2 regions of the Streptomyces sp. NPDC058664 genome follow, and region 1 is predicted to be linked to the other one. Evidence: predicted binding sites of a transcription regulator. Region 1 holds the regulator's gene; the other holds the start of a gene.
What was found. Region 1 encodes HrcA, which represses chaperone genes, less so after heat shock. Its sites were predicted from a motif close to TTNGCACTCNGNNNNNCNGAGTGCNAA; they were not measured.
Positions count from the first base shown of each region.

Region 2: groL (chaperonin GroEL) is a predicted target of HrcA. The motif match lies at 2,002-2,028, and genes of this name have one in related genera.

Region 1 covers NZ_JBHXRW010000013.1:125,866-140,841, reverse strand. Annotated here, with positions in the region: gene rpsT (30S ribosomal protein S20) at 176-442, opposite strand; gene lepA (translation elongation factor 4) at 627-2,492, shown strand; gene ACFWUY_RS13720 (AMP-dependent synthetase/ligase) at 2,711-4,588, shown strand; gene hemW (radical SAM family heme chaperone HemW) at 4,649-5,890, shown strand; gene ACFWUY_RS13710 (DUF3097 domain-containing protein) at 6,044-6,847, opposite strand; gene ACFWUY_RS13705 (MBL fold metallo-hydrolase) at 6,858-7,586, opposite strand; gene hrcA (heat-inducible transcriptional repressor HrcA) at 7,730-8,749, shown strand; gene dnaJ (molecular chaperone DnaJ) at 8,750-9,889, shown strand; gene ACFWUY_RS13690 (nitronate monooxygenase) at 10,046-11,137, shown strand; gene ACFWUY_RS13685 (16S rRNA (uracil(1498)-N(3))-methyltransferase) at 11,134-11,877, shown strand; gene ACFWUY_RS13680 (hypothetical protein) at 11,905-12,282, opposite strand; gene ACFWUY_RS13675 (AAA family ATPase) at 12,347-13,675, shown strand; gene ACFWUY_RS13670 (tetratricopeptide repeat protein) at 13,672-14,775, shown strand; gene ACFWUY_RS13665 (histidine triad nucleotide-binding protein) at 14,900-14,976, shown strand, end outside.
Region 2 covers NZ_JBHXRW010000046.1:35,387-50,362, forward strand. Annotated here, with positions in the region: gene ACFWUY_RS30020 (hypothetical protein) at 1-105, shown strand, start outside; gene groL (chaperonin GroEL) at 206-1,834, opposite strand; gene ACFWUY_RS30030 (cold-shock protein) at 2,223-2,426, opposite strand; gene ACFWUY_RS30035 (MoaD/ThiS family protein) at 2,862-3,137, opposite strand; gene thrC (threonine synthase) at 3,152-4,438, opposite strand; SAM riboswitch class I at 4,456-4,651, opposite strand; gene ACFWUY_RS30045 (glucosyl-3-phosphoglycerate synthase) at 4,812-5,753, shown strand; gene ACFWUY_RS30050 (hypothetical protein) at 5,792-6,202, shown strand; gene ACFWUY_RS30055 (trehalose-6-phosphate synthase) at 6,333-7,772, shown strand; gene ACFWUY_RS30060 (VOC family protein) at 7,841-8,224, shown strand; gene ACFWUY_RS30065 (winged helix-turn-helix transcriptional regulator) at 8,249-8,593, opposite strand; gene ACFWUY_RS30070 (NAD(P)-dependent oxidoreductase) at 8,689-9,573, shown strand; gene ACFWUY_RS30075 (immune inhibitor A domain-containing protein) at 9,720-12,023, shown strand; gene otsB (trehalose-phosphatase) at 12,058-12,903, opposite strand; gene ACFWUY_RS30085 (DUF3263 domain-containing protein) at 12,949-13,209, opposite strand; gene ACFWUY_RS30090 (ABC transporter substrate-binding protein) at 13,231-14,514, opposite strand; gene ACFWUY_RS30095 (ROK family protein) at 14,763-14,976, shown strand, end outside.

The sequences.
Region 1 (14,976 bases):
GTGGTACGGCGAAGGCCCCGGCAGCTCCTGGGGAAGGAGGTGACGGGGCCTTCGACGTACAGACAGGGTGGGCTCGCACCCGCGTGGCGAACGCGTCCGCGTGCGAGTCCTGGGTGGCCGGGCGGGAGCGGGAGAGAGGGCCCGCTGGGTCCCGTACGGCCGATCACATCAGAGCTCAGCCCTGGAGAGCGGCAACCTTGATGGCCAGCGCCGACTTCTTGTTGGCGGCGGCGTTCTTGTGGATGACACCCTTCGAGACAGCCTTGTCGAGCTGACGCGAGGCGGCACGAGTGGCAACGGTGGCCTTCTCGAAGTCGCCGGCGGCGACAGCCTCACGGGCCTTGCGGATCGCGGTCTTGAGGGACGACTTGACGGCCTTGTTGCGCAGGCGCGCCTTCTCGTTCGTCTTGTTCCGCTTGATCTGGGACTTGATGTTCGCCACGAAAAGAGCCTTTACAGGTTCGATGTTCCTTCTGGAGTGCGACTCGCGGCTGAGAGGGCACACGAGACACAGCTGTCCACAGTATCAGTCACCCTCCGGGCCGCCCAAACCGGGCGCAGGGCGACGGGCATGGGACCATGGAGCCTACGTATCGATCCGACATCGCCCCGAGACGAGACCCTGCGTGCCCGCGACTCCTACCAACGTGCCCGAGCCGAGCCGTACCGACCCGGCTCTGATCCGCAACTTCTGCATCATCGCGCACATCGACCACGGCAAGTCCACGCTCGCCGACCGGATGCTCCAGCTGACCGGTGTGGTCGACCAGCGGCAGATGCGTGCCCAGTATCTCGACCGCATGGACATCGAGCGGGAGCGGGGCATCACGATCAAGTCCCAGGCGGTCCGGCTGCCGTGGGCGCCGAACGAGGGGCCGGATCAGGGCAGGACGCACATCCTGAACATGATCGATACGCCCGGGCACGTCGACTTCACGTACGAGGTCTCGCGTTCCCTGGCGGCCTGCGAGGGCACGGTCCTGCTGGTCGACGCGGCCCAGGGCATCGAGGCGCAGACCCTGGCCAACCTGTACCTGGCGATGGAGAACGACCTCACCATCGTTCCCGTACTGAACAAGATCGACCTGCCGGCCGCCCAGCCGGAGAAGTTCTCCGAGGAGCTCGCCAACCTCATCGGCTGCCAGCCCGAGGACGTGCTCAAGGTCTCCGCGAAGACCGGCGTCGGCGTCGACGCCCTGCTGGACCGGGTCGTCCGTGACGTTCCCGCGCCCGTCGGTGTCGCCGACGCCCCCGCCCGCGCGATGATCTTCGACTCCGTGTACGACTCGTACCGGGGTGTGGTGACGTACGTCCGTGTGGTCGACGGCCAGCTCAACAAGCGTGAGCGCATCAAGATGATGTCGACGGGCGCCACCCACGAGCTGCTCGAGATCGGTGTCTCGTCTCCCGAGATGACGCCTGCCGACGGCATCGGCGTCGGCGAGGTGGGCTACATCATCACCGGCGTGAAGGACGTCCGCCAGTCCAAGGTCGGTGACACGATCACCTCCCTGAACAAGGGCGCGACCGAGGCGCTCGGCGGCTACAAGGACCCGAAGCCCATGGTGTTCTCGGGCCTCTACCCGCTGGACGGCTCCGAGTACCCGGACCTCCGCGAGGCCCTCGACAAGCTCCAGCTCAACGACGCCGCCCTCGTCTACGAGCCGGAGACCTCCGCGGCCCTCGGCTTCGGCTTCCGCGTCGGCTTCCTCGGCCTGCTCCACCTCGACGTCATCCGTGAGCGGCTCGAGCGCGAGTTCGGGCTCGACCTGATCGCCACCGCCCCCAACGTGGTCTACCGCGTGGTCATGGAGGACGGCAGCGAGCACACGGTCACGAACCCGAGCGAGTTCCCCGAGGGCAAGATCAACGACGTGTACGAGCCCGTCGTACGCGCCACGATCCTCGCCCCGAGCGAGTTCATCGGCGCGATCATGGAGCTCTGCCAGACCCGTCGCGGCACGCTGATCGGCATGGACTACCTCTCCGAGGACCGGGTCGAGATCCGCTACACCCTGCCCCTCGCCGAGATCGTCTTCGACTTCTTCGACCAGCTGAAGTCCAAGACGCGCGGTTACGCCTCGCTCGACTACGAGCCCACCGGCGAGCAGGCCTCCAGCCTGGTCAAGGTCGACATCCTGCTGCACGGCGACAAGGTCGACGCGTTCTCCGCCGTCACCCACAAGGACGCCGCGTACGCCTACGGTGTGCGGCTCGTCGCGAAGCTGCGCGAGCTCATCCCGCGGCAGGCCTTCGAGGTGCCGATCCAGGCCGCGATCGGCTCCCGGGTCATCGCCCGCGAGACCATCCGCGCCATCCGCAAGGACGTCCTCGCCAAGTGCTACGGCGGTGACATCTCCCGTAAGCGGAAGCTGCTGGAGAAGCAGAAGGAAGGCAAGAAGCGCATGAAGATGGTCGGTTCGGTGGAGGTGCCGCAGGAGGCCTTCATCGCCGTCCTGTCGAGCGACGAGTCCTCCGGCAAGAAGAAGTAGCCGCCGCGGAAACGGTCAGGAACGGGTCCACGTGCCGAGTGCGCGCGGGCCCGTTCCGCATCGGTACGCGGGTTCGTTCGTTATTGAAGCGACGTGAAACGACGTCCTGCAGGCCCTTACGCGCCGGTCCTCCGCGCTTTAGTCTGATCCCGGCTCGAAGGTTACTCGCCAGTTAGTTACGAACCACCAGCAGGCACCGCCGCCGCCCGGAGGACGTCGTGAGCGACACACAGACCCAGATCGAGAACCGGCCGCCCTCCGTGGCGACCCTCTTCCTTGAGCGCGTCGAGCGGACTCCGGACGCGGAGGCCTACCGCTATCCGGTGCCCGCCGCCTCCGGCGCCGGTCCGGACGACTGGAAGTCGCTCAGCTGGGGCCAGGCCGCCGAACGGGTCTACGCGATCGCCGCCGGCCTCGTCGACCTCGGCGTCCAGTCCGAGGAACGGGTCGCCCTCGCCTCCGCCACCCGAGTCGAGTGGATCCTCGCCGACCTCGGCGTCATGTGCGCGGGCGCCGCGACCACCACGGTCTACCCGCAGACCAACGCCGAGGAGTCGGCGTTCATCCTCTCCGACTCCGAGTCGAAGGTCCTCATCGCCGAGGACGCGGTCCAGCTCGCCAAGGCCGTGGAGCGCCGCGCCGACCTGCCGAACCTCCACCACGTGGTCGTCATCGACGCCACGGGCGTGGAGAGCGACGGTGAGTTCGTCCTCTCCCTCGCCGAGCTCGAGGCGCGCGGCAAGGCGTACCTGGAGAAGCACCCCGAGGCCGTCAAGGAGCGGGTCGCGGCGATCACCCCCACCCAGCTCGCGACCCTCATCTACACCTCGGGCACCACGGGCCGCCCCAAGGGCGTCCGCCTCCCGCACGACAACTGGTCGTACATGGCGAAGGCCATCGCCGCCACGGGTCTCGTCACCCAGGACGACGTCCAGTACCTGTGGCTGCCGCTCGCACACGTCTTCGGCAAGGTCCTCACCTCGGGACAGATCGAGGTCGGGCACGTCACCGCCGTCGACGGCCGCGTCGACAAGATCATCGAGAACCTGCCGGTGGTCCAGCCGACCTACATGGCCGCCGTCCCCCGCATCTTCGAGAAGGTCTACAACGGCGTCGCGGCCAAGGCCCGCGCCGCCGGCGGAGCCAAGTACAAGATCTTCCAGTGGGCGGCCGGCGTATCCCGCGCGTACGCCAAGGCGACCCAGGACAACTTCCGCCGCACCGGTACCGCCTCCGCGCCCTTCGGCCTCACCGCCAAGCACAAGGTCGCCGACGCCCTCGTCTACGCCAAGATCCGTGACGCCTTCGGCGGCAACCTGCGCGCGTGCATCTCCGGATCCGCCGCGCTCGCCCCCGAGATCGGCTACTTCTTCGCCGGCGCGGGCATCCACATCCTGGAGGGGTACGGACTCACCGAGTCCTCCGCCGCCTCCTTCGTCAACCCGGGCGAGGCCTACCGCACCGGCACCGTCGGCAAGCCGCTCCCCGGCACCGAGGTCCGGATCGCCGACGACGGCGAGATCCTGCTGCGCGGCCCCGGCATCATGGAGGGCTACCACGGCCTGCCCGAGAAGACGGCCGAGGTCCTGGAGTCCGACGGCTGGTTCCACACCGGTGACATCGGCGAGCTGTCCGCCGACGGCTACCTGCGGATCACCGACCGCAAGAAGGACCTGATCAAGACGTCCGGCGGCAAGTACATCGCGCCGGCCGAGGTCGAGGGCCAGTTCAAGGCCGTCTGCCCGTTCGTCTCCAACATCCTCGTCCACGGCGCCGACCGGAACTTCTGCACCGCGCTGATCGCCCTCGACGAGCCCTCCCTCCTCGGCTGGGCCGCCGAGCACGGCCTCGCGGGCAAGTCGTACGCCGAGATCGTCGCGGCCCCGCAGACCGTGACGATGATCCAGGGCTACGTCGACCGCCTCAACGAGGGCCTCCAGCGCTGGCAGACGATCAAGAAGTTCCGCCTGCTGCCCCGCGACCTCGACATCGAGCACGGCGAGCTGACCCCGTCGCTGAAGCTGAAGCGGCCGGTGGTGGAGCGCGAGTACAAGGACCTCATCGAGGAGATGTACGCGGGGTCCAGGGAGTCCTGACCTCGCCCCTGTGGAGAGGTTGTCCACAGGCCGGACGTTCACCCCGGGCAGTACGGGACAATGGGGCTCATGCCTTCCGTACTGCCCGATGGTGAGACCGTTCCCGACGACGGGGCGCTGCCCCCGCACGCCCTGGAAGGGGCAGGGGAGCGACCCCTCGGGTTCTACCTGCACGTGCCGTACTGCGCCACGCGCTGCGGCTACTGCGACTTCAACACCTACACGGCGAGCGAGCTGCGCGGCACCGGCGGCGTCCTGGCCTCCCGGGACAACTACGCCGAGCAGGTCACCGAGGAGATCCGGCTCGCCCGCAAGGTGCTCGGGGACGACCCCAGGCCGGTGCGGACCGTCTTCGTCGGCGGTGGTACGCCCACGCTGCTCGCCGCCGGTGACCTCGTACGGATGCTGGGAGCCGTCAGGGACGAGTTCGGGCTCGCGGACGACGCCGAGGTGACCACCGAGGCGAATCCGGAGTCCGTGACCCCCGCGTATCTGGAGGAGCTGCGGGCCGGCGGCTTCAACCGGATCTCCTTCGGCATGCAGAGCGCCAAGCAGCACGTCCTGAAGATCCTCGACCGCACGCACACGCCGGGGCGGCCCGAGGCGTGCGTCGCGGAGGCGCGGGCCGCCGGCTTCGACCACGTGAACCTGGACCTGATCTACGGGACGCCCGGGGAGACCGACGACGACTGGCGGGCCTCGCTCGACGCGGCGATCGGCGCCGGTCCCGACCACGTCAGCGCGTACGCCCTGATCGTCGAGGAGGGCACGCAGCTCGCCCGCCGCATCCGGCGCGGCGAGGTGCCGATGACCGACGACGACGTGCACGCCGACCGGTACCTGATCGCGGACTCCGTTCTCGCCGAGGCCGGATTCGAGTGGTACGAGGTGTCCAACTGGGCCACCTCGGAGGCCGGGCGCTGCCTCCACAACGAGCTGTACTGGCGCGGCGCGGACTGGTGGGGCGCGGGGCCGGGGGCCCACAGCCACGTGGGCGGGGTGCGGTGGTGGAACGTGAAGCACCCCGGCGCGTACGCCGCGGCCCTCGCCGGTGGCAAGTCGCCCGGCGCCGGGCGGGAGCTGCTCTCCGAGGAGGACCGGCGGGTGGAGCGGGTGCTGCTCGAACTGCGGCTTCGGGAGGGTGTCGAGCTGTCGCTGCTGCGGCCGCAGGGGCTCGCGGCTGCCGCGCGGGCGCTGGCGGACGGGCTTCTCGCGCCTGAGCCGTACGAGGCCGGGCGCGCGGTCCTGACCCTGCGGGGGCGGCTGCTCGCCGACGCGGTGGTGCGGGATCTGGTGGACTGAGGTTCGGGCGCGGGGAGCGGAGGCGCCCGACAGGGCACCGTCCCGTCGTGCCCACCCTCCCCCAGACTCCGTCCGGGGGGACCCCCACGCCCTGCGGGACGATTGCCCACAACGGGCCCATCGGGACGAGCTGCCACAACAGGGTGGGGGCGCTTACGGCGCCGTCACGAAGTCGATCAGTTCTTCCACTCGGCCCAGGAGGGCCGGTTCCAGGTCCTTGTACGAGGTGACCCTCGACAGGATGTGCTGCCAGGCCGCGCCCGTGTTGTCGTGAGGCCAGCCCAGGGCGCGGCACACGCCCGTCTTCCAGTCCTGGCCGCGCGGGATCGCCGGCCATGCCGGGATGCCGAGGGACGACGGCTTCACCGCCTCCCAGACGTCGATGTACGGGTGTCCCACGACCAGCACGTCCGGGGAGGTCACCCGGGCGGCGATCCTCGACTCCTTCGAACCCGGCACCAGGTGGTCCACCAGGACCCCCAGACGGGCGTCCGGCGCCGGGCCGAACTCAGCGACGATCGACGGCAGGTCGTCGATGCCCTCCAGGTACTCCACGACCACGCCCTCGATGCGCAGGTCGTCGCCCCAGACCCGCTCCACGAGTTCGGCGTCGTGGCGGCCCTCCACGTAGATCCGGCCCGCCCGTGCCACGCGCGCGCGTGCGCCCGGCACGGCGACCGAGCCCGAGGCCGTACGGGTGGGGCGGGCGGGAGCGGAGACCGGTCGCACCAGGGTCACCACCCGGCCCTCCAGGAGGAAGCCGCGCGGTTCCATCGGGAAGACCCGGTGTTTGCCGAAGCGGTCCTCCAGGGTCACCGTGCCCGCCTCGCAGCGGATCACCGCCCCGCAGAAGCCCGTCGTGACCTCCTCGACGACGAGGTCACGGTCGGCCGGGATCTCCGGGACGGGCTTCGGCCTCTTCCAAGAGGGCGTCAGGTCCGGGTCGTAGCTGCGCATTTCGGTGACGTTAGGCGACGTGGAAGCGGTGTGCCAGTTCATCGCGCTGTGCCCGCACGAACGCGGCGTCCACCACCGCCCCGTGCCCCGGCACGTACACCGCCTCCTCGCCGCCGAGCCGCAGCAGCCGGTCCAGGGCGTCCGGCCAGCGCGAGGGGATCGCGTCCGGGCCCGCCTGCGGCTCGCCCGACTCCTCCACCAGGTCGCCGCAGAAGACCACCTCCCGCTCTCCCGGCACCAGGAGCACCAGGTCGTGGCGCGTGTGACCGGGCCCGACGTTCGCCAGGAGGACCTGCCGGCCGCCCAGGTCGAGCGTCCACTCGCCGGAGACCACGTGCCGCGGGGCCACCAGGACGTCCACGGCCTCCGCGGCCGCCGTCCCGTCGAGGCCCTGCCGTACCGCGTCCTCGCGCAGCTCCTCCCGGTCCCGCGCCCGGCCGAGCAGCTCGTCCGAGCCGACCGCGCCGAAGACCTCCGCGCCCGCGAAGGCCGCCGTGCCCAGCACGTGGTCGAAATGGGGATGGCTGAGTGCGATGTGCGTCACTCTCCGGCCGCCCGTGAGCTCCGCCACCTGTGTCCGCAGCTCGGTGCCCTCGGCGAGCGACGAGCCCGTGTCGTACAGCAGCGCCGCCCGTTCGCCCAGTACCAGTCCCACCGTGGCGTCCCAGTGGGGCAGCCGTCGCCGGCCCACCCCGTCCGAGAGCCGCTCCCATCCGTACGCTTCCCAATCCACGTCCATGGGGCGACGCTAACCGGTGGGGCGCCGCCTCCTTGCCAGGAGCGTCGCCCGCCGCCGTACACTGGCGGGGGATCGCTGGCACTCGGACAGGGTGAGTGCCAAAACCGGAGCAACCGGAACGACGACAGCTGGAGGTGCGCACGATGCTCAGCGAACGCAGACTCGAGGTTCTGCGCGCCATCGTCCAGGACTACGTCGGGACGGAGGAGCCCGTCGGCTCCAAGGCGCTCACCGAACGCCACAAGCTCGGCGTCTCGCCCGCCACCGTGCGCAACGACATGGCCGTCCTGGAGGAAGAGGGCTTCATCGCCCAGCCCCACACCAGCGCCGGCCGCATCCCGACCGACAAGGGCTACCGGCTCTTCGTCGACCGGCTCGCCGGCGTCAAGCCGCTGTCGACGCCCGAGCGCCGGGCCATCCACAACTTCCTCGACGGCGCGGTCGACCTCGACGACGTCGTCGGCCGCACGGTCCGGCTGCTCGCGCAGCTGACCCGTCAGGTCGCCGTCGTCCAGTACCCCTCGCTGACCCGTTCGACCGTCCGGCACGTGGAGCTGCTCTCGCTGGCACCCGCCCGCCTGATGCTGGTGCTCATCACGGACACCGGCCGCGTCGAGCAGCGCCTCATCGACTGCCCCGGGCCCTTCGGCGAGACCTCGCTCGCCGATCTGCGGGCCCGGCTCAACAGCCGGGTCGTCGGCCGCAGGTTCGCCGACGTGCCGCAGCTGGTGCAGGACCTCCCCGAGTCCTTCGAGGAGCCCGAGGACCGCGCCACGGTCTCGACCGTGCTCGCGACCCTCCTCGAATCCCTGGTCGAGGAGCACGAGGAGCGGCTGATGATCGGCGGCACCGCCAATCTCACCCGCTTCGGACACGACTTCCCCCTGATGATCAGGCCCGTCCTCGAAGCTCTGGAGGAGCAGGTCGTGCTCCTCAAGCTGCTGGGCGAGGCCAAGGAATCGGGCATGACCGTACGCATCGGGCACGAGAACGCCCACGAGGGGCTGAGCTCCACGTCCGTCGTCTCGGTCGGCTACGGTTCGGGCGGCGAGGCAGTCGCCAAACTCGGCGTGGTCGGACCGACCCGCATGGACTACCCCGGAACGATGGGAGCGGTACGCGCAGTGGCACGTTACGTCGGACAGATCCTGGCGGAGTCGTAAGTGGCCACGGACTACTACGCCGTACTCGGCGTGCGCCGCGACGCGTCCCAGGACGAGATCAAGAAGGCTTTCCGGAGGCTCGCCCGCGAGCTGCACCCGGACGTCAATCCCGATCCGAAGACGCAGGAACGCTTCAAGGAGATCAACGCCGCCTACGAGGTCCTCTCGGACCCGCAGAAGAAGCAGGTCTACGACCTGGGCGGCGACCCGCTGTCGGCCTCCGGCGGAGGCGGCGCGGGCGGCTTCGGAGCCGGTGGCTTCGGCAACTTCTCCGACATCATGGACGCCTTCTTCGGCACGGCCTCGCAGCGCGGCCCGCGCTCGCGGACCCGCCGCGGCCAGGACGCCATGATCCGTCTGGAGATCGACCTCAACGAGGCGGCCTTCGGCACCACCAAGGACATCCAGGTCGACACGGCCGTCGTCTGCACGACCTGCTCGGGCGAGGGCGCCGCTCCCGGCACCTCCGCGCAGACCTGTGACATGTGCCGCGGCCGCGGCGAGGTCTCCCAGGTCACCCGGTCCTTCCTCGGCCAGGTCATGACCTCCCGCCCCTGCCCGCAGTGCCAGGGCTTCGGCACCGTCGTCCCGACCCCGTGCCCCGAGTGCGCGGGCGACGGCCGGGTCCGGTCCCGTCGCACGCTCACCGTCAAGATCCCGGCCGGTGTCGACAACGGCACCCGGATCCAGCTCGCGGGCGAGGGCGAGGTCGGCCCCGGCGGCGGGCCCGCCGGCGACCTGTACGTCGAGATCCACGAGACCCCGCACGACACGTTCCAGCGGCGCGGCGACGACCTGCACTGCACGGTCACCATCCCGATGACGGCGGCCGCGCTCGGCACCAAGGTGCAGCTGCAGACACTCGACGGTCTCGAGGAGATCGACATCCGCCCGGGCACCCAGTCCGGCCAGTCGATCCCGCTGCACGGCCGTGGCGTCACCCACCTGCGGGGCAACGGCCGGGGCGACCTGATCACCCACGTCGAGGTGCAGACCCCGGGCAAGCTCGACGCGGAGCAGGAACGGCTCCTGCGGGAACTGGCCAAGCTGCGCGGCGAGGAACGGCCCACCGGCCAGTTCCAGCCGGGGCAGCAGGGGCTGTTCTCGCGGCTGAAGGACGCGTTCAACGGGCGGACCTGACCGGCCCGGAATTCGGTGGGGGAGGGGCGGCATCCGCGTGTGCGGGTGCCGCCCCTCCGCCTTTCGGAGCCGGCGACCGCCGCCCTCCGGAACCGTCCCTTCCATGACCTGACGTACGGATTCGGCCCCGAAGCAGGGGCATGGCACGATGCCCATATGTCCACCACCGCACTGAACGATCTCTCTCGGCATCCGATCGTGCAGGCCCCCATGGCGGGTGGCGCCTCCTGTCCCGAGCTGGCCGGAGCCGTCTGCGAGGCCGGGGCGCTCGGCTTCCTGGCCGGCGGGTACAAGACGGCCGGCGGCCTGTACCAGGAGATCAAGCAGGTGCGCGGTATGACCGCACGCCCCTTCGGCGTCAACCTCTTCCTGCCGCAGAGCGGGCGGCCCGCCGACCCGGCCGCCGTCGAGGTCTACCGCCACCAGCTCGCCGGCGAGGCCACCTGGTACGACACCCCGCTCGGCGAGACCGAGGACTGCCGTGACGACGCCTACGACGCCAAACTGGCCATCCTCCTGGAGGACCCGGTCCGCGTCGTCTCCTTCACCTTCGGCTGCCCCGCGCCCGAGGTCCTCGCCGCCTTCGCCCGCGTCGGTACGTTCACGATCGTCACCGTCACCTCCGCCGACGAGGCCCTCGCCGCCCAGCGGGCCGGCGCCGACGCCGTCTGCGTCCAGGGCGTCGAGGCCGGCGGACACCAGGGCACGTACCGCGACGACCCCGCCGACGACGGCGTCCCGGGCACCGGGCTGCTCGCCCTCCTCACCCAGGTCCGCGAGAGCGTCGCCCTCCCGATCGTCGCCGCCGGCGGGATCATGCGCGGCGCGCAGATCGCCGCCGTCCTCGCCGCGGGGGCCGACGCCGCCCAGCTCGGCACCGCCTTCCTCTGCTGCCCCGAGTCGGGCGCCCACCCGCTGCACAAGCGGGCCCTGACCGACCCGCTCTTCACCCGGACCGCCTTCACCCGGGCCTTCTCCGGCCGCCCGGCCCGCGGCCTCGTCAACCGCTTCATGCGCGAGCACGGGCCGTACGCCCCCGCCGCGTACCCCGAGATCCACCACCTCACCGCCCCGATCCGCAAGGCCGCCGCCACCGCGGGCGACGCCCAGGGCATGGCGCTGTGGGCCGGCCAGGGCCACCGGCTCGCCCGCGAGCTCCCCGCAGGCCGGCTGGTCGAGGTGCTGGCCGCCGAACTCGACACCGCCCTCTCCGACCTTTCCGGGCCCGCCCACAGGAGCGCCTCATGACCGCACCCGTCTTCGTCGTCGACGCCGTCCCCGGCACCGGCACCTTCGTCCTCGAAGGAACCGAGGGGCGGCACGCCGTCTCCGTGAAGCGGCTCCAGGGCGGTGAGGACGTCGTCCTCACCGACGGCCGGGGCCGCTGGGCGGACTGCGTGGTGCTCACCGCCGAGGGCAAGGACCGGCTGACCGTCCAGGTGTCGGGCGACCACGAGGACCCCGAGGAGGAGCCCCGGATCACCGTCGTCCAGGCGCTGCCCAAGGGCGACCGGGGCGAGCTCGCCGTGGAGACCATGACGGAGACCGGGGTGGACGCCGTCGTGCCGTGGGCGGCCTCCCGCTGCATCACCCAGTGGAAGGGCGACCGGGGCCTCAAGGCGCTCGCCAAGTGGCGGTCCACCGCGCGCGAGGCCGGCAAGCAGTCGCGCCGCACCCGGTTCCCCGAGGTCTCCGACCTGATGACGACGAAGCAGGTCGCCGCGCTTCTCGCGGACGCCGACTTCGCGGCCGTCCTGCACGAGGACCGAGACCATCCGAGCGGGGCGCTCGCCACCGCCGAACTCCCGGAGAAGGGCTCGATCGTGCTGATCGTCGGCCCCGAGGGCGGTGTCTCGCCGCAGGAACTCGCCGCGTTCGAGGAGGCGGGGGCGAAGCCGTACCGGCTGGGCCGCAGCGTGCTGCGCACCTCGACGGCGGGCACGGCGGCGACGGCGCTGGTCCTGGCGCGTACGGGGCGCTGGAGCTAGGGCCGGAGCTAGAGGGTGGCCCGCCGATCAGGCCGGGTTCGCGGTGTCCGGTGCCTCCGTCCCCGTCAGGGTGTCGTAGAGGGGCCAGGCGTTCTCCTCCCGGACGCCGTGGGTGGTGGGGAGGAGGCCGCGGTTCCCCGCTTCGCCGAGGAAGCGGCGTACGACGCCCGGCTCGTTCAGGTTGAGAACGGGGCCGTCGGCCGAGGCCACGTCGCCCTGCCCGAAGGGATAGCCGGACACGATGCGGCCCGGGGCGGTCCGGAAGACCAGCCGGAGCTGCGCGTGGGGGAGTTCCGTGCGGCGCAGGGAGAGCACCGTGCGGCAGTCGGGGTGCCGGTGCCGGACGTTCCAGAGCCACACCGTGTCGTCCACCGTCATCCTGCGCGGTGCGCGTTCCCGCCTCATGCGGCGCAGTGTACGGACCGAACCCGGTGGACGGCGGCCCCCGGCGGCTCCATAAAGTGGCCGCATGGCCGACGAGTCCCCTCTGATCCGCAGTCTGCGCGCCGCCGTGGCCGCCGCCCCCGGTGACGTACCCCTGCGTCTTCACTTCGCCGAACTCCTCCTCTCCGAGGGACGGAACGACGAGGCCGTCACGGAGGCGGCCGTCGCCCTCCAGCACGCGCCGGGGGACGCGGACGCGCGGGCGCTGATGATGCGGGCGATGGGCGTGCCCCTGGCAACCGCGTCCACCCCGGCGACCGAGCAGCCCACGACGCCCCCCGTGCACGCCGAGCAGTCGGTAAAGCCGGTGACACCCGAGACGCCGGTGACACCCGAGCCGTCCGCGGGCGACGCGCGCGGCTTCGACTGGGACGCCGCCGAGCAGCAGGTGCGTGACCTCGTCGGCCCCCGTTTCCTGGAGGACCCGCAGGCCGCCGACGGCGAGGGTGCCGCCGGGGACGCCGCCGCCTGGGACGTCGACGCCCCCGGTGCCGTACGCCTCGCCGACGTCGGCGGCATGGAGGAGGTCAAGGACCGGCTCGAAGCCGCGTTCCTCGCGCCCATGCGCAACCCCGAACTGCGCCGCCTGTACGGCAAGTCGCTCCGCGGCGGACTGCTCCTCTACGGCCCGCCCGGCTGCGGCAAGACCTTCATCGCGCGCGCCGTCGCCGGCGAACTCGGCGCGAACTTCCTCACCGTCTCGCTCTCCGACGTCCTCGACATGTGGATCGGCGCCTCCGAGAAGAACATCCACGACATCTTCGAGACCGCCCGCCGCCAGGCCCCCTGCGTCGTCTTCCTCGACGAGCTCGACGCCCTCGGGGCCAAGCGCTCCCGCACGCACCACAGCGGCCTGCGCAACGTCGTCAACCAGCTCCTCACCGAGCTCGACGGCATCGCGAGCGGCGCCGGCAACGAGGGCGTCTTCGTCCTCGCCGCCACCAACGTGCCCTGGGACGTGGACATCGCGCTCCGCCGCCCCGGCCGCCTCGACCGCACCTTGCTCGTGCTCCCGCCGGACGCCACCGCCCGCGAGTCGATCCTCCGCTACCACCTGCGCGAGCGCCCCATCGAGGCCGTCGACCTCGGCAAGCTCGTCAAGGCCACCGAGGACTTCTCCGGCGCCGACCTCGCCCACGTCTGCGAGAGCGCCGCCGAGGCCGCGCTCCTCGACTCCGCCCGCAGCGGCTCCGTGCGCCTCATCACCACCAAGGACCTGCTCGGCGCGGCCAAGCAGATCAAGCCGTCCACGGAGCCGTGGTTCGCCGCCGCCCGGAACGTCGCCATGTTCGCCAACGAGGGCGGCCTGTACGACGACCTCCTCGCCCACCTCAAGCGGAAGCGCAAGCTGTGACCACCCCGGCCACCCCGACCGCCCTCCTGCGCGCCGAGGCCCTGTACGACACCGGGCGGTACGCGCAGGCCGGCGAGCTCGTCGCCCAGCACCTGGCGACCGAACCGGAGGACGCCGAGGCGCTCGTCCTGCTCGCCCGCTGCCACCACCGCGCCGAGGACCACCCGGCCGCCCTGGACGCCGTGGACCGGGCGCTCGCCGCCGAACCCGAGCTGCTCATGGCCTGGCTGATGCGCGTCCAGATCCTGCTGGGCCTGCGCCGCTTCCAGGACGCCGAGACCTCCGCCCGGTACGCCGTCCGGCTCGCCCCGCAGTACTGGGGCACCCACTACGCCCTCGGCACCGCCCTCGCCCAGTTCGGGGAGCACGCGCGCACGCCCGCGCGTACCGTCGAGGCGTACGAGGCGGCGCGGGCCGCCGTCGGTCTCGCCCCCGAGGAGGACGCGGCCCACTTCCTGGTGGGGCTCACCGCCCAGCGCCGGGGCGATCACGCCACCGCGCAGCGGGCGTACGAGACGACGCTGCGGCTCAACCCGCAGAGCAGCGAGGCCCACAACAACCTGTCGCTGCTGAGGCTGCGGCGCCGCTGGTTCCGGCGCGGGGCCTGGACGCAGGCCGCCGAGGGCTTCGTCGCCTCCGCCGCGCTCGACCTCCAGGACCGCAAGGCCCGTTACAACCTGGAGGCCATGGCCTGGAACACCGCCGCCGGGGCCCGCTGGGTGGCCCTGCTCGGCTTCGTCGCCGCCGCGCTCGGCTCCGCCCCGGTCCGTACCGGAGCCACCGGCACGGAGGCGGTCGTCCCCTTCCTGATCGGCGCGGCCGTCCTCCTCGGCGCCTGGGGCGGCTGGGTGCTGTGGATGGGCCGCCGGGTGCCGCCCCGGCTGCGCCGCCCCCTGTTCCTCGTGGCGCGCTCCTGCCGGCCCGTGATCGCGATGGCCACGGCCGTGGGGCTGCTCGGCCTCCACTCGGTGGTGACGATGGCCCTGTGGTCGTTCGACGCGGGCGTGGTCGGCGGACTCGGGACCCCGCTGTTCTGGGCCGTGATCATCACGTACTGGGTGAGCCGCTCGGCCCTGAACCGGCGCGCCCCCAAGGACTGAGCGACGCCGCCGGGAGCGGCAGGGGAGGACCCGCCCGGCCGAGGAGCGGCCTGTGGCGCGGGGATGCCGGAGGCGGCGGATACCATGCGCGTGAAGCGACCGACGAGGCGAGGAGGCCCGGGCCATGGCCGGAGAGCCGCAGAGCGACTGCCTGTTCTGCAAGATCGTGGCGGGTGAGGTCCCGGCGGAGATCGTGCGCGA
Region 2 (14,976 bases), on a different contig from region 1:
GTGAAGGCCACCGCGGACGGCTCCTGGCGCATCCGCCACTACGGCGACTACCGGCACTTCAGCTCCCCGGCCGCGGCCGGCGGCGACTACGTCGACGTGCGCTGATCACCGCTGCCGAGAAACGCCCGAGGGCGGCACCCCCTGGTGGGGGTGCCGCCCTCGTTCCGTTCTTCGCGTTCAGCGATGAACCACCGATCCCGGAGGATCAGAAGTCCATGTCACCGCCCGGCATGCCGCCGCCGGCCGGCGCGGACGCCTTCTCCGGCTTGTCGGCGATGACGGCCTCGGTGGTGAGGAACAGCGCGGCGATCGACGCGGCGTTCTGCAGCGCGGAGCGCGTGACCTTCGCCGGGTCGATGATGCCCTCGGCGATGAGGTCGACGTACTCGTTGGTCGCGGCGTTCAGGCCGTGGCCGACGGGCAGGTTGCGGACCTTCTCCGCCACGACGCCGCCCTCGAGGCCGGCGTTGATCGCGATCTGCTTCAGCGGGGCCTCGAGGGCCAGCTTCACGATGTTCGCGCCCGTGGCCTCGTCGCCCGTGAGGTCGGCCTCGAGCTTCTCGAAGACCGAGGAGGCCTGGAGCAGGGCCACGCCACCGCCGGCGACGATGCCCTCCTCGACGGCCGCCTTCGCGTTGCGAACGGCGTCCTCGATGCGGTGCTTGCGCTCCTTGAGCTCGACCTCGGTCGCGGCGCCGGCCTTGATGACCGCGACACCGCCGGCGAGCTTCGCCAGGCGCTCCTGCAGCTTCTCGCGGTCGTAGTCCGAGTCGCTGTTCTCGATCTCGGCGCGGATCTGGTTCACGCGACCGGCGACCTGCTCGCTGTCACCGGCACCGTCGACGATGGTGGTCTCGTCCTTGGTGATGACGACCTTGCGGGCGCGGCCCAGCAGGTCGAGGCCCGCGTTCTCCAGCTTGAGGCCGACCTCCTCGGAGATGACCGTGCCGCCGGTGAGGATGGCGATGTCGTTCAGCATCGCCTTGCGGCGGTCGCCGAAGCCCGGAGCCTTGACCGCGACGGACTTGAAGGTGCCGCGGATCTTGTTGACGACCAGGGTCGACAGGGCCTCGCCCTCGACGTCCTCGGCGATGATCAGCAGCGGCTTGCCCGACTGCATGACCTTCTCCAGGAGCGGGAGCAGGTCCTTCACGGAGGAGATCTTGGAGTTGACGATCAGGAGGTACGGGTCGTCGAGCGACGCCTCCATGCGCTCCATGTCGGTGGCGAAGTACGCCGAGATGTAGCCCTTGTCGAAGCGCATGCCCTCGGTGAGCTCGAGCTCGAGACCGAAGGTCTGCGACTCCTCGACGGTGATGACGCCTTCCTTGCCGACCTTGTCCATCGCCTCGGCGATGAGCTCGCCGATCTGGGTGTCGGCGGCGGAGATGGAGGCCGTGGAAGCGATCTGCTCCTTGGTCTCGACATCCTTCGCCTGCTCGAGGAGGGCGCCGGAGACGGCCTCGACGGCCTTCTCGATGCCGCGCTTGAGGGCCATCGGGTTGGCACCGGCGGCGACGTTGCGGAGGCCCTCGCGGACGAGCGCCTGGGCGAGAACGGTGGCGGTGGTCGTACCGTCGCCGGCGACGTCGTCCGTCTTCTTGGCGACTTCCTTGACCAGCTCGGCGCCGATCTTCTCGTACGGGTCCTCGAGCTCGATCTCCTTGGCGATGGAGACACCATCGTTGGTGATCGTGGGGGCGCCCCACTTCTTCTCGAGGACGACGTTGCGGCCCTTGGGGCCGAGGGTGACCTTGACGGCGTCAGCGAGCTGGTTCATGCCGCGCTCGAGACCGCGCCGGGCCTCCTCGTCGAACGCGATGATCTTGGCCATGTGAAGTGGTCCTCCCGGACATGGGGTGGATAACGCTCCAGGACCGCGCCGACGCCCGCGACGGACGGCCTCCGCAACTCCGTGTGGTTCCTTGCCCCACCCGGCCGGCGACCTCGTCGTGCTCGATCCTCGTAGCACTCTCACCTTCCGAGTGCTAACGCCAATGATTAGCACTCGACCCATGCGAGTGCAAGCGACTCTCGACGATCGGGACGGTGATCGGGGCGCGGATCGAGCGGCGTCCGAGCGCGGACCGAGCGGCTCCGGAAGGCGGACCGGGCGGTGCCGGAACGCGGACCGGACCGCGCCGGAACGCACGAGGGGCCCGCGTCCCCTCAGGGATGCGGGCCCCTCGACGGCGTTGCGTCGGTGGCCGATCGCGCCGCGCTCAGACGGCGAGCTTGACCATGTCCGCCTGCGGACCCTTCTGGCCCTGCGAGATCTCGAACTCGACTCGCTGTCCCTCTTCGAGGCTGCGGTAGCCATCCATCTGGATCGCGCTGTAGTGGACGAAAACATCCGCACCACCGTCGACCGCGATGAAGCCGTAGCCCTTCTCCGCGTTGAACCACTTGACGGTGCCCTGAGCCATGCCTAACTCCCCTATTACTGGCCCTTGCGCGGGACCGCACTTCGCGGACCCGGGTCAGACCCTGCGCCGGAACGCGTCGACCGCGGCTGAATGTATCTGCCCAACTGCCCTCTGCAACAGGTCATTCGAGCGAGAATTCTGGGCGTCACGGAAAGGCGAATAGGGGAGAATTCGCTGGATCACGGGGCAAGTCGGGCCCGGCAAATCGCGCAGAAGGTACACAACGCGCAGGCACTTTGGCTGCTTCTTGTCGCGCGGCGACGCATTCTCATATGCGTCCGGCATGGGCAGCGGAGGGGACTTCCCCAACTCTACCCCGCTCAACCATGCAGAATTGCCCCTTCCGCTTTATGGCGCGGAAGGGGCAATTCGAGATCTTCGAGAAAGATGGGGCAGTTGATAAGGCTCAGCAGCCGCCGGCACTGTGCCCGACGGTCAGCCTCCGGCGACGGCCGGGATGATCGAGACGCCCGCGCCGGCCGGGGTGGCCGTCTCCAGACCCTGCTCGAAGCGCACGTCGTCGTCGTTCACGTAGACGTTGACGAAGCGGCGCAGCTTGCCCTGGTCGTCCAGGACGCGGGCGGCGATGCCCTTGTGGTTCTTCTCCAGGTCCGCGATGACCTCGGCGAGGGTCGCGCCCTCGGCCTCGACCTCGGACCGACCGCCCGTGTAGGTGCGGAGGATGGTGGGGATGCGGACGTTCACGGCCATGTCTTCGTAACCTTTCAGAGGGCCAGGCCGGCGTCGCGGAACGCGTCCAGGCTCGGGCGGATGGTGACGGTCGCCTGAGAGGTGTCGGCCACCGCGTCCAGGGTCTTGAGTCCGTCGCCGGTGTTGAGGACGACGGTGGTGAGGTTCGGGTCGATCAGACCGGCCTCGACGAGCTTCTTCGTGACGCCGACGGTCACACCGCCCGCGGTCTCGGCGAAGATGCCCTCGGTCTGCGCGAGCAGCCTGATCGCGTCCACGACCTGCTCGTCGTTCACGTCCTCCACGGCGCCGCCGGTGCGGCGGGCGATGTCGAGGACGTACGGGCCGTCGGCCGGGTTGCCGATCGCGAGGGACTTGGCGATGGTGTTCGGCTTCTGGGGCCGTACGACGTCGTGGCCGGCCTTGAAGGCCACCGACACCGGGGAGCAGCCCTCGGCCTGGGCGCCGAAGATCTTGTACGGCTTGTCCTCGACGAGGCCCAGCTTGATGAGCTCCTGCAGACCCTTGTCGATCTTCGTCAGCTGCGAGCCCGAGGCGATCGGGATGACGAGCTGGTCGGGGATGACCCAGCCGAGCTGCTCGCAGATCTCGTACGCCAGCGTCTTGGAGCCCTCGCCGTAGTACGGGCGGAGGTTGACGTTGACGAAGCCCCAGCCCTCGCCGAGCGGGTCGCCGATGAGCTCCGAGCAGAAGCGGTTGACGTCGTCGTAGTTGCCCTCGATGGCGACGAGGTCACCGCCGTAGACACCGGCCATGACGACCTTGCCCTGCTCCAGGTCGTGCGGGATGAACACGCAGGAGCGGAAGCCGGCGCGGGCGGCGGCGGCGCCGACGGCGCCGGCCAGGTTGCCGGTGGAGGAGCAGGAGAGGGTGGTGAAGCCGAAGGCGCGGGCGGCCTCGATGGCCTGGGCCACGACCCGGTCCTTGAAGGAGTGGGTCGGGTTGCCGGAGTCGTCCTTGACGAAGAGCTTGCCGGGGGCGACGCCGAGCTCGCGGCCGAGGTTGTCGGCCTGGACGAGCTTGGTCCAGCCCGGGTTCAGGTTCGGCTTGTCGGCGACGTCGGCGGGGACGGGCAGCAGGGGGGCGTAGCGCCAGATGTTGGCGGGGCCGGCCTCGATCTGCTTGCGCAGCGCCTCGGGGTCACCGGTGGGGAGCTCGTACGCGACTTCGAGCGGTCCGAAGCAGAGTTCGCAGGCGAAGATCGGACCGAGGGCGAAGACTTCACCGCATTCGCGACAGGAAAGCCCGGAAGCGGGACCGAGGTCGACGGTGGTGGCGGGGGTGGCGGTCTGTACAGCCATGGAGGCGAGGCCCTTTCTCCTCATCTTTCCCATGACGAATTTTTCGCCATGAGACGGATTTGGCACCTTCCCTAGCCGGGAGCCTCGCGCAAACAAGCTGCGTCCGTCAGGACACCACTAGGGGTGGTGGCCGGGAGACGGGTGGGCGAGTAACCGACTGGAGGGTTGCCGGGGCTTCAACGGGCCGTTTCCCTCTGCCCCTCTGGATGAGCGGTATTCGATTGTGAAGCGCGGTGAAGTCGGTCGCCGACTTCGTTCCTGTGCTCCGACGCGGTCGGCACCCCGACGTGCATCGGGGATCCGCGTTGTTCAAGACTGTAACCGAAGGCCCGGACGCTTGGACCGGCCGTCCGAACCGCGAGATGGAGATCACGTGCTGGAAGAGGTGGAGCGCTGGCTGGGCCGGCGGTCCTGGTCCGTGGCGGACCGGCCGCTGGAGCGGATCCTCGCCGCCAAGCGCTCGACGCGCGTCAGCGTGGTGCTGCCCGCGCTGAACGAGGAGGCGACGGTGGGGGACATCGTCGCCGTGATCCGGCGCGAGCTGATGAGCGAGTCGGTGCCGCTCGTCGACGAGCTGGTGGTGATCGACTCGGGCTCCACGGACCGTACGGCGGAGGTGGCGGCGGCGGCCGGGGCACGGGTGGTCGCGCGGGACGCGATACTCCCCCGGATACCGGCGGTGCCGGGCAAGGGCGAGGTCCTGTGGCGGTCGCTGATGGTGACGAGCGGGGACGTCGTCTGTTTCGTGGACGCGGACCTGCGGGACTTCTCCGCGGACTTCGTGACGGGGATCGTGGGCCCGCTCCTGACGGACCCCGACGTCGACTTCGTGAAGGCGATGTACGACCGGCCCTTCGGAGACACCCCTGGTCAGGGCGGCAGGGTGACGGAACTGGTGGCCCGTCCCCTCCTCAATCTGCACTGGCCGCAGCTGGCCGGTCTCGTGCAGCCGCTGGGCGGCGAGTACGCGGCACGGCGCTCGCTGCTCGAACGGCTGCCGTTCCCTGTCGGTTACGGAGTGGAGCTGGGGCTGCTCGTGGACGCCCTGCACACGGTGGGGCTCGACGCCCTCGCGCAGGTGGACGTGGGGGTGCGCAAGCACCGGCACCAGGACGGGCAGGCGCTCGGCCGGATGGCGGCGGCGATCTACCGGACGGCGCAGCTGCGGCTGTCGCGGGGGCATCTGGTCCGGCCGTGGCTGACCCAGTTCGAGCGCGGCGAGAAGGGCTTCGAGCCGCGGACGTACGCGGTGGACACCGAGGAGCGGCCGCCGATGGCCGAGATCGCGGAGTACGCGCGCCGCCGCGTGGCGTAACGCCCTACGATGATCCGTTTTGCCTACATTTCCCTTCTATGCGCTTCAGACACCATCACCTGGGAAGGGTGCTCGCGGCCGTCGGACTGGTGACGGGCTCGTTCGCGTTCGCCACGGCCGGACCGGCCGCGGCAAACGTGGCCGAGCCCGTCGGCGAGCGGTACGAGGGGTCGCTGTACGGCGGCACCCACGTGCCGTCGGCCCTCGCCTTCTCCGTACCGGTTCCCGACCCGGAGACCACCCGGGCGGACCCGCGCACGGTGAAGCGAACCCCTACTCCCTCCCCGGCGCCCCCGGCACCCGGTCCCCGGGGCGACGGCGGCTCGACGGCCGGGACAGGCGGCAACACCGAGCGGCTCTGGCTGCTCGGCGCCCTGGCGCTCGCCCTCGCGGCGACGGGCCTGGTGGCGAGGGCGGCGACGCGCGGCGGAGGCGACCGACCCGCGTGACCCGCGTGACCTGCTTGACCTGCGGCTACGGGGCCGCGACCTGCTTGACCTGCGGCTACGGGGCGTGGCCGGATCCCCCCGTCTCGTATACGTACGTTTGAGCGTTTACGGGACGGGCTAGGTTCGCCCCATGGCTACTGTGCTGGTCGCATCAAACCGTGGACCCGTCTCGTACACGCTGGGCGAGGACGGTTCGCTCGACGCCCGCAGGGGCGGGGGCGGCCTGGTCTCGGGCCTGAGCGCCGTGTCCTCCCAGGAGAGCGTGTGGGTGTGCGCGGCGCTCGGGGAGGGCGACCGGGAAGCGGTCCGGCGCGGGGTCGGCGAGCCCGGCGTACGGATGCTGGACATCGACCCGGAGGTGTACGCCGACGCGTACAACGGCATCGCGAACTCGGTGCTGTGGTTCCTCCACCACCACCTCTACGACATCCCGCGCGAGCCGGTGTTCGACGCGGCGTTCCGGCGCCGCTGGGAGTCGTACCGGGCCTACAACCGCGCCTTCGCGGAGGCGCTGGCCGCCGAGGCGGACGAGGGCGCGGCGGTCCTGGTCCAGGACTACCACCTGGCCCTGGTCCCGGGGCAGCTCCGCGACCTCCGCCCCGACCTGCGGATCGCCCACTTCACCCACACCCCGTGGGCCTCCCCCGAGTACCTGCGGATGCTGCCGGGGGACGTCCGCGAGGAACTCCTGTGGGGGATGCTCGGCGCGGACCGGCTGGGCTTCCACACCTGGGACTGGGCGACGGAGTTCCTGCGGGGCTCCGGCCTCGACACCGCGACCGGGGTGGCGGACCCCTCGTTCCCGGGCGGCGACCCCCGCGGGTGGGTGACGCACCGGCGGGGGACGGAACCGGAGCGGACCACCCGGGTCGAGGTGTACCCGCTGGGCGTCGACGCCGACGAGCTGCGGGCGCTCGCGCACCGGCCCGAGGTGGACGAGCGGCTGACGCGGCTGCGCGAGGAGGTCGGCGGCCGGAAGACCGTCGTCCGCGTGGACCGCACCGAGCTGTCGAAGAACATCCTGCGCGGCCTCCTCGCCTACCGCGAGCTGCTCACCACCCGCCCCGAGTGGCGCGACCGGATCGTCCACCTGGCCTCGGCGTACCCGTCCCGCCAGGACCTGGAGTCGTACCGGACGTACACGGCCTCGGTGACGAGGCTGGCGGACGAGATCAACACCGAGTTCGGCACGGCCGACTGGCAGCCGGTCATCGTCTCGGTCCAGGACGACTTCACCCGCTCCCTGGCCGCCTACCGCCTCGCGGACGTGGCCCTGGTGAACCCGGTGCGCGACGGCATGAACCTGGTCGCGAAAGAGATACCGGTGGTCTCGGAAGCGGGCTGCGCACTGGTCCTGTCGACGGGCGCGGGCGCGTACGAGGAACTGCGCGAGGACGCCCTGACCGTGAACCCCTACGACGTGTCGGAGACCGCCGAAGCCCTCCACAAGGCCCTGTCGATGCCCCCGGCCGAACGGGCGGACCGCACCAAGCGCCTCGCGGCGGCCGCCACCGCCCTGCCCCCGCAGCGCTGGTTCCTGGACCAGCTGGAGGCGCTGCGGGAGTCCTGAGCGCGGTGAGACCCGTGACGGGCGCAGCTCAGTGGCGCCCGGAACGAAAGTCGGGAAGGCTGCGGCGCATGGTTTCAGTAGTGCAGAACGTGGCGATCGACTGTGCGGACGCCTATGAGCTGGCCCGGTTCTGGAGCGGTGTGACGGACCGTCCGCTGGATCCGGACGCCGGGCCGGGCGACCGGGAGACCCAGGTGCCGCTCGCGGAGGGACCGGTGCTGTACTTCAACCAGGTGCCCGAGGCCAAGACGGTCAAGAATCGTGTCCATCTCTGTCTGCGCCCCGAGACCTCGCGCGATCAGGAGGTGGACCGGCTGCTGGGCCTCGGCGCCACCTTCGTCGCCGATCACCGGAACCCCGACGGTTCGGGCTGGGCGGTCCTCGCCGATCCCGAGGGCAACGAATTCTGCGTTCTGCGCAGCGACTCCGACCGAGCCGCCGTGAACACCTGACGCGGGCCCGTCCGGAGGCCGGACTCAGCGGGAGCCTTCCCGCTGCTCCCTCCCCCACGCCGCCAGCGGTTCGAGGGCCTCGTTGAGGCGGATGCCGTCCTTCGTGAGGGCGTACTCGACGCGGGGTGGCACCTCGTCGTACGAGACGCGGTCCACGATGCCGTCCGCCTCCATCTCGCGGAGGTGGGAGGCGAGGACCTTCTCGGTGATGCCCGGGACCAGCCGGCGCAGCTCGCCGAAGCGGCGGTGCGGCTGCTGGTGGAGGGCCCAGAGGATGAGGACCTTCCACTTGCCGCCGATCACCTCCATCGCGGTGTCGATGCCGCAGACGTGTCCGTCGTCCGCTCCCGGCCTGTTCAGCGTCGCCATGCGTCCCCCTCCGGCCTGTTCGCTCACCTCAGGGTAACCACCCACTCCGAAGTGGGTACTTGAGCAGGTCGGAGGCCTGCCGCAGCCTTGTGGACATGACGCAGAACACCGCAGTGAAGTCCCCCGTCACCCTCCTCGGCCTCGGTGCGATGGGCACCGCCCTGGCCCGTACCTGGCTCGACGCGGGTCACCCGCTCACCGTCTGGAACCGCACCCCGGCCCGCGCGGAGGCGCTCGCCGCCGAGGGCGCGAAGGCCGCGGACAGCGCGGCCGCGGCCGTCGCCGCCGGCACCCTCGTCGTCGTCTGCCTCCTCGACGACGCCTCCGTCGGCGCCGCCCTCGACGGCGTCGACCTGACCGGCAAGGACCTCGTCAACCTGACCACCACGACCCCCGCCCAGGCCCGGGCCCGCGCCGCCTGGGCCGAGGAGCGGGGCGCCCGCTACCTGGACGGCGGGATCATGGCCGTACCGCCGATGGTCGGTGTCCCGGAGGCCGGCGGGTACGTCTTCTACAGCGGCTCGCGCGAGCTGTTCGAGGAGCACCGGGAGACCCTTGCCGTGCCGGTCGGCACGAGCTACGTCGGTGAGGACGCCGGTTTCGCGGCGCTGCACGACGTGGCCCTGCTGAGCGCGATGTACGGGATGTTCGGGGGCCTCGCGCACGCCTTCTCCCTGATCCGGGGGGAGGCCATCGACCCGGCCGCGTTCGGCCCGCTGCTCTCGGGCTGGATCGCGGCGATGGCAGGCCCCGCCGTGCTGCAGACCGCCGCCCAGCTGAAGAGCGGCGACTACACCACGGACGTGGTCTCCAACCTGGCGATGCAGGTGGCCGGCACGCGGACGCTGCTGACCACGGCCGAGGAGCAGGGCGTGAGCCCGGAGCTGATCCAGCCGTACTTCGAGCTGATGCGCCGCCGGCTCGCCGCGGGCAGCGGCGAGGAGGACCTGACGGGCGTGGTGGACCTCCTTCGCCGGTGATCCGCGACCGTCGATCCGGTAATCCGTGACCGTTGATCGGTACGACATCTCCTCCTGAGGGGTCGTCCCGTGTCAGACTCTGCGGCGATCGTTCCCCCAGGCGATCCGTTTTCCCCCAAAAGGCAAGCGGAAGGATCGCGACAGACGTGAAGAAGATTGTCGTGGGCATGACCCTCGGGTCCGCGCTCACCGCCCTTCTCGCCGCGGGGCCCACCCCCGCCACCGCGCAGGAGGCCCCGGACACCCCGGCCGGGGCCGCCGCGCACCGGCCGGACAACCGTCCGGGACCGCTCACCAAGCAGCGCACCGAGCTGCGGGAGAAGGCGATCGACCTGGTCGCCAAGGGCAAGGCCAAGGCGAACGCCGAAGGCGTCGTCGAGGTCGCGCCCGGCAAGTTCACCGAGATCGAGACCACCACCGCCGACCGCCAGGAGAAGATCTTCACGATCCTCTCCGAGTTCGGCACGGAAGGTTCCGGCAAGCTCGGCACCGTCCCCGGCCCCCTGCACAACGAGATAGCCCGGCCCGACCGGAGCGTGGACAACTCCAACGCCTGGACGGCCGACTTCGACAAGGCGTACTACGAGAACCTCTTCAACGGCCCCGGCGAGTCGATGAAGACGTACTACGAGAAGCTCTCCGGCGGCCGCTACTCGGTCACCAACACCGTCGAGGACTGGGTCAAGGTCCCCCACAACGCCTCCTTCTACGGCGACAACGCCGTCGAGGACAACGGCGGCTCGTGGGCCTTCGTCCAGGACACCGGCGACGCCTGGTGGAACGCGCAGATCGCCGCGGGCAAGACCCCGGCCGAGATCGACGCGTACCTCGCCCGGTTCGACGTCTGGGACCGCAACGACTGGGACCACGACGGGAACTTCGACGAGGCCGACGGCTACATCGACCACTTCCAGGCCGTCCACGCCGGCATGGGCGAGGACGCCGGCGGCGGCGCGCAGGGCGAGGACGCCATCTGGTCGCACCGCTGGTACGTCAACGGCGACGACTACGGCCTCACGGGACCCGACGTCTCCGGCACCCAGAACAAGGCGGGCGGCGCCCGCATCGGCCAGTCCAAGTACTGGCTCGGCGACTACACCACCGAGGGCGAGAACGGCGGACTCGGCGTCTTCTGCCACGAGTTCGGCCACGACCTCGGCCTGCCGGACTACTACGACACCGACGGCGGCGAGAACTCCACCGCCTTCTGGACCCTCATGAGCTCCGGCTCCTGGCTGAGCCACGGCGCCGCCGCGAACGCGGGCATCGGCACCCACCCGGGCCTCATGGGCGCCGAGGAGAAGCTCTTCCTCGGCTGGCTCGACTACACCGACGCCCCGCTCGGCGCCACCGGCACGTACACCCTCAACCCGGCGCAGCTCCAGGTCACCGGCAAGGACCAGGCGGTCCGCGTCGCGCTCCCCGACAAGGCGAGCAGCACCACCTACACCACCCCCGCCTCCGGCACCCACGCCTGGTGGACCGGCTCGGCCGACGGCCTCAACCAGTCCCTCACCCGCTCCGTGCCGGCCGCCTCGCGCGTCACCGTCAGGGCGAGCGCCTGGTACGAGATCGAGGCCGACTTCGACTACCTCTTCGCCGAGTACTCCCTCGACGGCGGCGCCAACTGGGCCCGCGCGGGCGCGGCCGTCGACGGCTCGTCGGGCGGGAAGTGGACGACCCTGCGGTACGCCTACGACTCCGCGGGCAAGCCGTCCCTCTTCCGGTTCCGCTACCAGACCGACGGCGGCGTGCACTTCGCCGGCGCGTTCCTCGACGACATCACGCTGAGCTCGGGCGGTACGACCCTGGCCACCGACGACGTCGAGCAGGGAACCGGCGGCTGGACCGCCACCGGCCGCTGGAACATCTCCACCGGCACCGAGACGGCCACCCACCCGCGCTACTACCTCCTGGAGAACCGCGAGTACGTCGGCTCCGACGCGCTCCTCGCCGAGGGCCCGTACCAGTTCAGCAAGCCCCTCACCGCGCCGGACTGGGTCGAGTACTTCCGGTACCAGAACGGCATGCTCGTCTGGTACGTCGACCGGTCCTTCGACGACAACAACGTCAGCGCCCACCCGGGCGGCGGTCAGGCCATGGCCGTCGACGCCCGCCCGGCCCCGTTCCGGTACGCCGACGGGACCGCGCCCAGCAACCGGCGCCAGCCCTTCGACGCGACCTTCGGCCTCGAGGCCACGGACGCGACCTGCCTCCACAAGGAGGTCCTGGTGGGCAAGGGCAACAGCCAGACCGCCGAGACACGGGCGGCCTGCGCCCCCTCCGTCCCCGGCATCCCGGTCTTCGACGACACCGACCCGAACGCCTACTACGACACGACGGCCCCGCAGGCCAGCGTGAAGGTCGCGGGCCACGGCGTCCGCGTCACGATCACCGGCGACGCCGGCGACGACCTGACGATCAGCGTGACCAACCCGGCCGCGCACTGATCGACCGCTGAAGGGGCGGTACGGGAGCGGGGCCTCAGGCCTCCTCGCGTACCGCCCTCGCCAGTTCCGTCAGGAACGCGACCACGCCCCCCGGCCCCCGCACCGCGAGGTCCGCGCGGTCGGCCAGTTCCGGGACCTCCGTGGAGCCGCTGCACACCAGGAGGCCCGGGGTGCCGTCGGAGCGGAGCTTCTCGACGGCGGCGAAGGCGGGCAGGTCGCCCAGGTCGTCACCCGCGTAGAGCACGGACCCGGCCCCCACCTCCCGTACGTACTCGGCGAGCGCCACGCCCTTGTCCATGCCCGGGGGCCGCAGCTCCAGGACCATGCGGCCGGGTTCGAGCACCAGGCCGTGGTGGGTGGCGAGGTCGCCGAGCGGGCCCTTGAGCGCCTCGAAGGCGGCCTGGGGGTCGGTGGCGCGACGGGTGTGGACGGCGACCGCGCGGCCCTTCTCCTCGATCCAGACGCCCGACCAGGCCCCCGCCCGGTCCAGGAAGCCGGGGAGCTCGGCGCGTACGGAGGCCACGCCCGGGTGCGGGGCGGCGGCCTGGACGGTGCCGGTGACGGCGTCCCAGCGTTCGGCGCCGTAATGGCCGAGGACCACCAGGCGCTCGAGTCCTGGCACTCCGGCGAAGCCGCCGTAGCGGACGGCGACCCCGGCGGGCCGGCCGGTCACGACGACCACGGAGGCGACCTCGGGGGCGAGGGTCGCGAGCGCGGCGACGGCGCCGGGGTGGGCGCGGGCCTGCTCGGGGTCGGGCACGATCTCGGCGAGGGTGCCGTCGAAGTCGAGGGCGACCACGGCCTTCTCGGGCCGCGCGAGCAGCGCGTCGAGGCCGTCGCGGCCGATTGACGTGGTCGGGTGCGGGAGGCTGTTGACCATGCTCCCGACCTTACCGAGGTACAGCGGTCACGTCAGCGGGGCCGACTACCGCCTCCGCTGCCTCTCCTCCCGGACCCGCCGCAGCCGGTTGACGGTCACCGGGTCGTGGGCGAGGGCCCTCGGGTCGTCGAGGAGCGCGTTGAGCAGCTGGTAGTAGCGGGTCGGCGAGAGGCCGAGCCGCTCACGGACGGCCCGCTCCTTGGCACCGGGGCCGGGCCAGGAGCGGCGCTCGACGGCGAGAAGGGCCCGCTCACGCGCGCCGAGTCCGCTCTCGTCGTCCCGCACCGCTTCCTGGTCTTCGGTCATACGACCAACCTATTACTCGACTCACTCGGCGTTCTCGGCCGCCGTCGCCATCCGGCCGATCGAGCCGAGTACGGAGGCGGGGCGGCCGTCCGGCGTGACGGCCTTGCCGATGTTCTGCTTGACGTTCTCGCTGACCTTGGCCCAGGACGTCTTGCCGACCGGCGGGAGCTGGCTGTCCGGGAGGGTCTTGAGGAAGACGCGCAGGTCGGCGTGGTCGGGCTCGGTCTCCATGCGGGTCGAGGCGCTGACGGTGACCGGCAGGAGGTCGTTGTCGCCGGCGAACTTCAGCACGTTCTCGTCGTTGAAGGCGAAGTTCAGGAAGTCGCCGATCTCCTTGCGGTGACCGTTCTGCTTGAAGCCCATGATCCAGTCGGCGACGCCCATGGCGGCCTCCGGCGGTCCGTCGACGCCGGGGAGCGGGATCTGCCCGACCTCGACGCCCTTCTTCGCGGCCTGCTGGAGGAGCGAGGGGTGGCCGTTGAGCATGCCGACCTCGCCGTTCGCGAAGGCGGCGAAGGCGGCCTTGCGGTTGAGCTTGCCGGGGGCGAGGGGGCCTGTGAGGCCCTTGCCGACGAGGTTCTTCTTCAGCCAGTCGAAGGTCTTGATGTTGGCGTCGGAGTCGATGGCGTAGCGGTCGGTGCCGTCGGTCCAGCCGCCACCGCCGCTGAGCAGCCACATCAGGGCCTCGGCCTGGGCCTCCTCGGGGCCGAGCGGCAGCGCGAACGGGGTTCGGACACCGTTGTCCTTCAGCTTCTCTGCGGCGTCGGCGAGCTCGTCCCAGGTGGTGGGGGCCTCGGCGCCGGCCTCCTCGAAGAGGGCCTTGTTGTAGAAGAGCGGCCGGGTGGAGGCCACGAAGGGCAGGCCGTACTGGGTGCGCTTGTACTCGCCGGCGGCGACGAGCGGGGCGAGGAAGTTGGCCTGGACGGGGATGGAGAGCAGTTCGTCGGCGGCGTAGAGCTCGCCGGCGGCCGCGTAGTCGGCGTAGGCGCCGATCTGCGCTATGTCGGGGGCCTTGTCGGCCTCGACCATCTCGGCGACCTTGCGGTCGACGTCGTCCCAGGACTCGACCTGTACCTCGACCTTGACGCCCGGGTGCTTCGCCTCGAAGGCGGCGACGAGGTCGGTCCAGTACTTCTTGGTGGTGTCGCCACCGGTGAGGTCGTAGTCGGCGGCGACCAGTCTGAGGGTCACGTCGCCGGAGTCGCCTCCCAGGGAGCCGCAGCCGGCGACCGTCGCGGTCAGTCCGAGTGCGGCGGCGGCCGCGGTCAGTCCAAGGAATCGTCGCCGCTCCACGGCTTCATCCACCTTTTGCTCGTCGTTGAGCTGCTTCGAGCGCCTTGTTTGCTCTGCGCAGGGCCGTAAGTCTCTCCCGGCCACAGGTATGAGGTCTACACCACCTGGGTATCGCTTGCGCAACACCGACGGGGCGACGGGCCCGCGACGGGGGCCGACGGGACGATGGGCCCATGACGGGCCCCGAATTTGTATCCGTGCGCAACAATCCTCGACAGTGGACTAGACCTTTTGGGTCCCCGCGCGACACACTGTCCCCCGTGAGACACGTCATCGCCCTGGATGTGGGCGGCACCGGCATGAAGGCCGCCCTGGTCGGGGCGGACGGCACCCTGCTCCACGAGGCCCGCCGCGCCACCGGACGCGACCGCGGCCCCGAGGCGGTCGTGGAGACGATCCTCGGCTTCGCCGCAGAGCTCCGCACCCTCGGCCTGGAACGCTACGGCCGGCCCGCCGCGGCCGCCGGACTCGCCG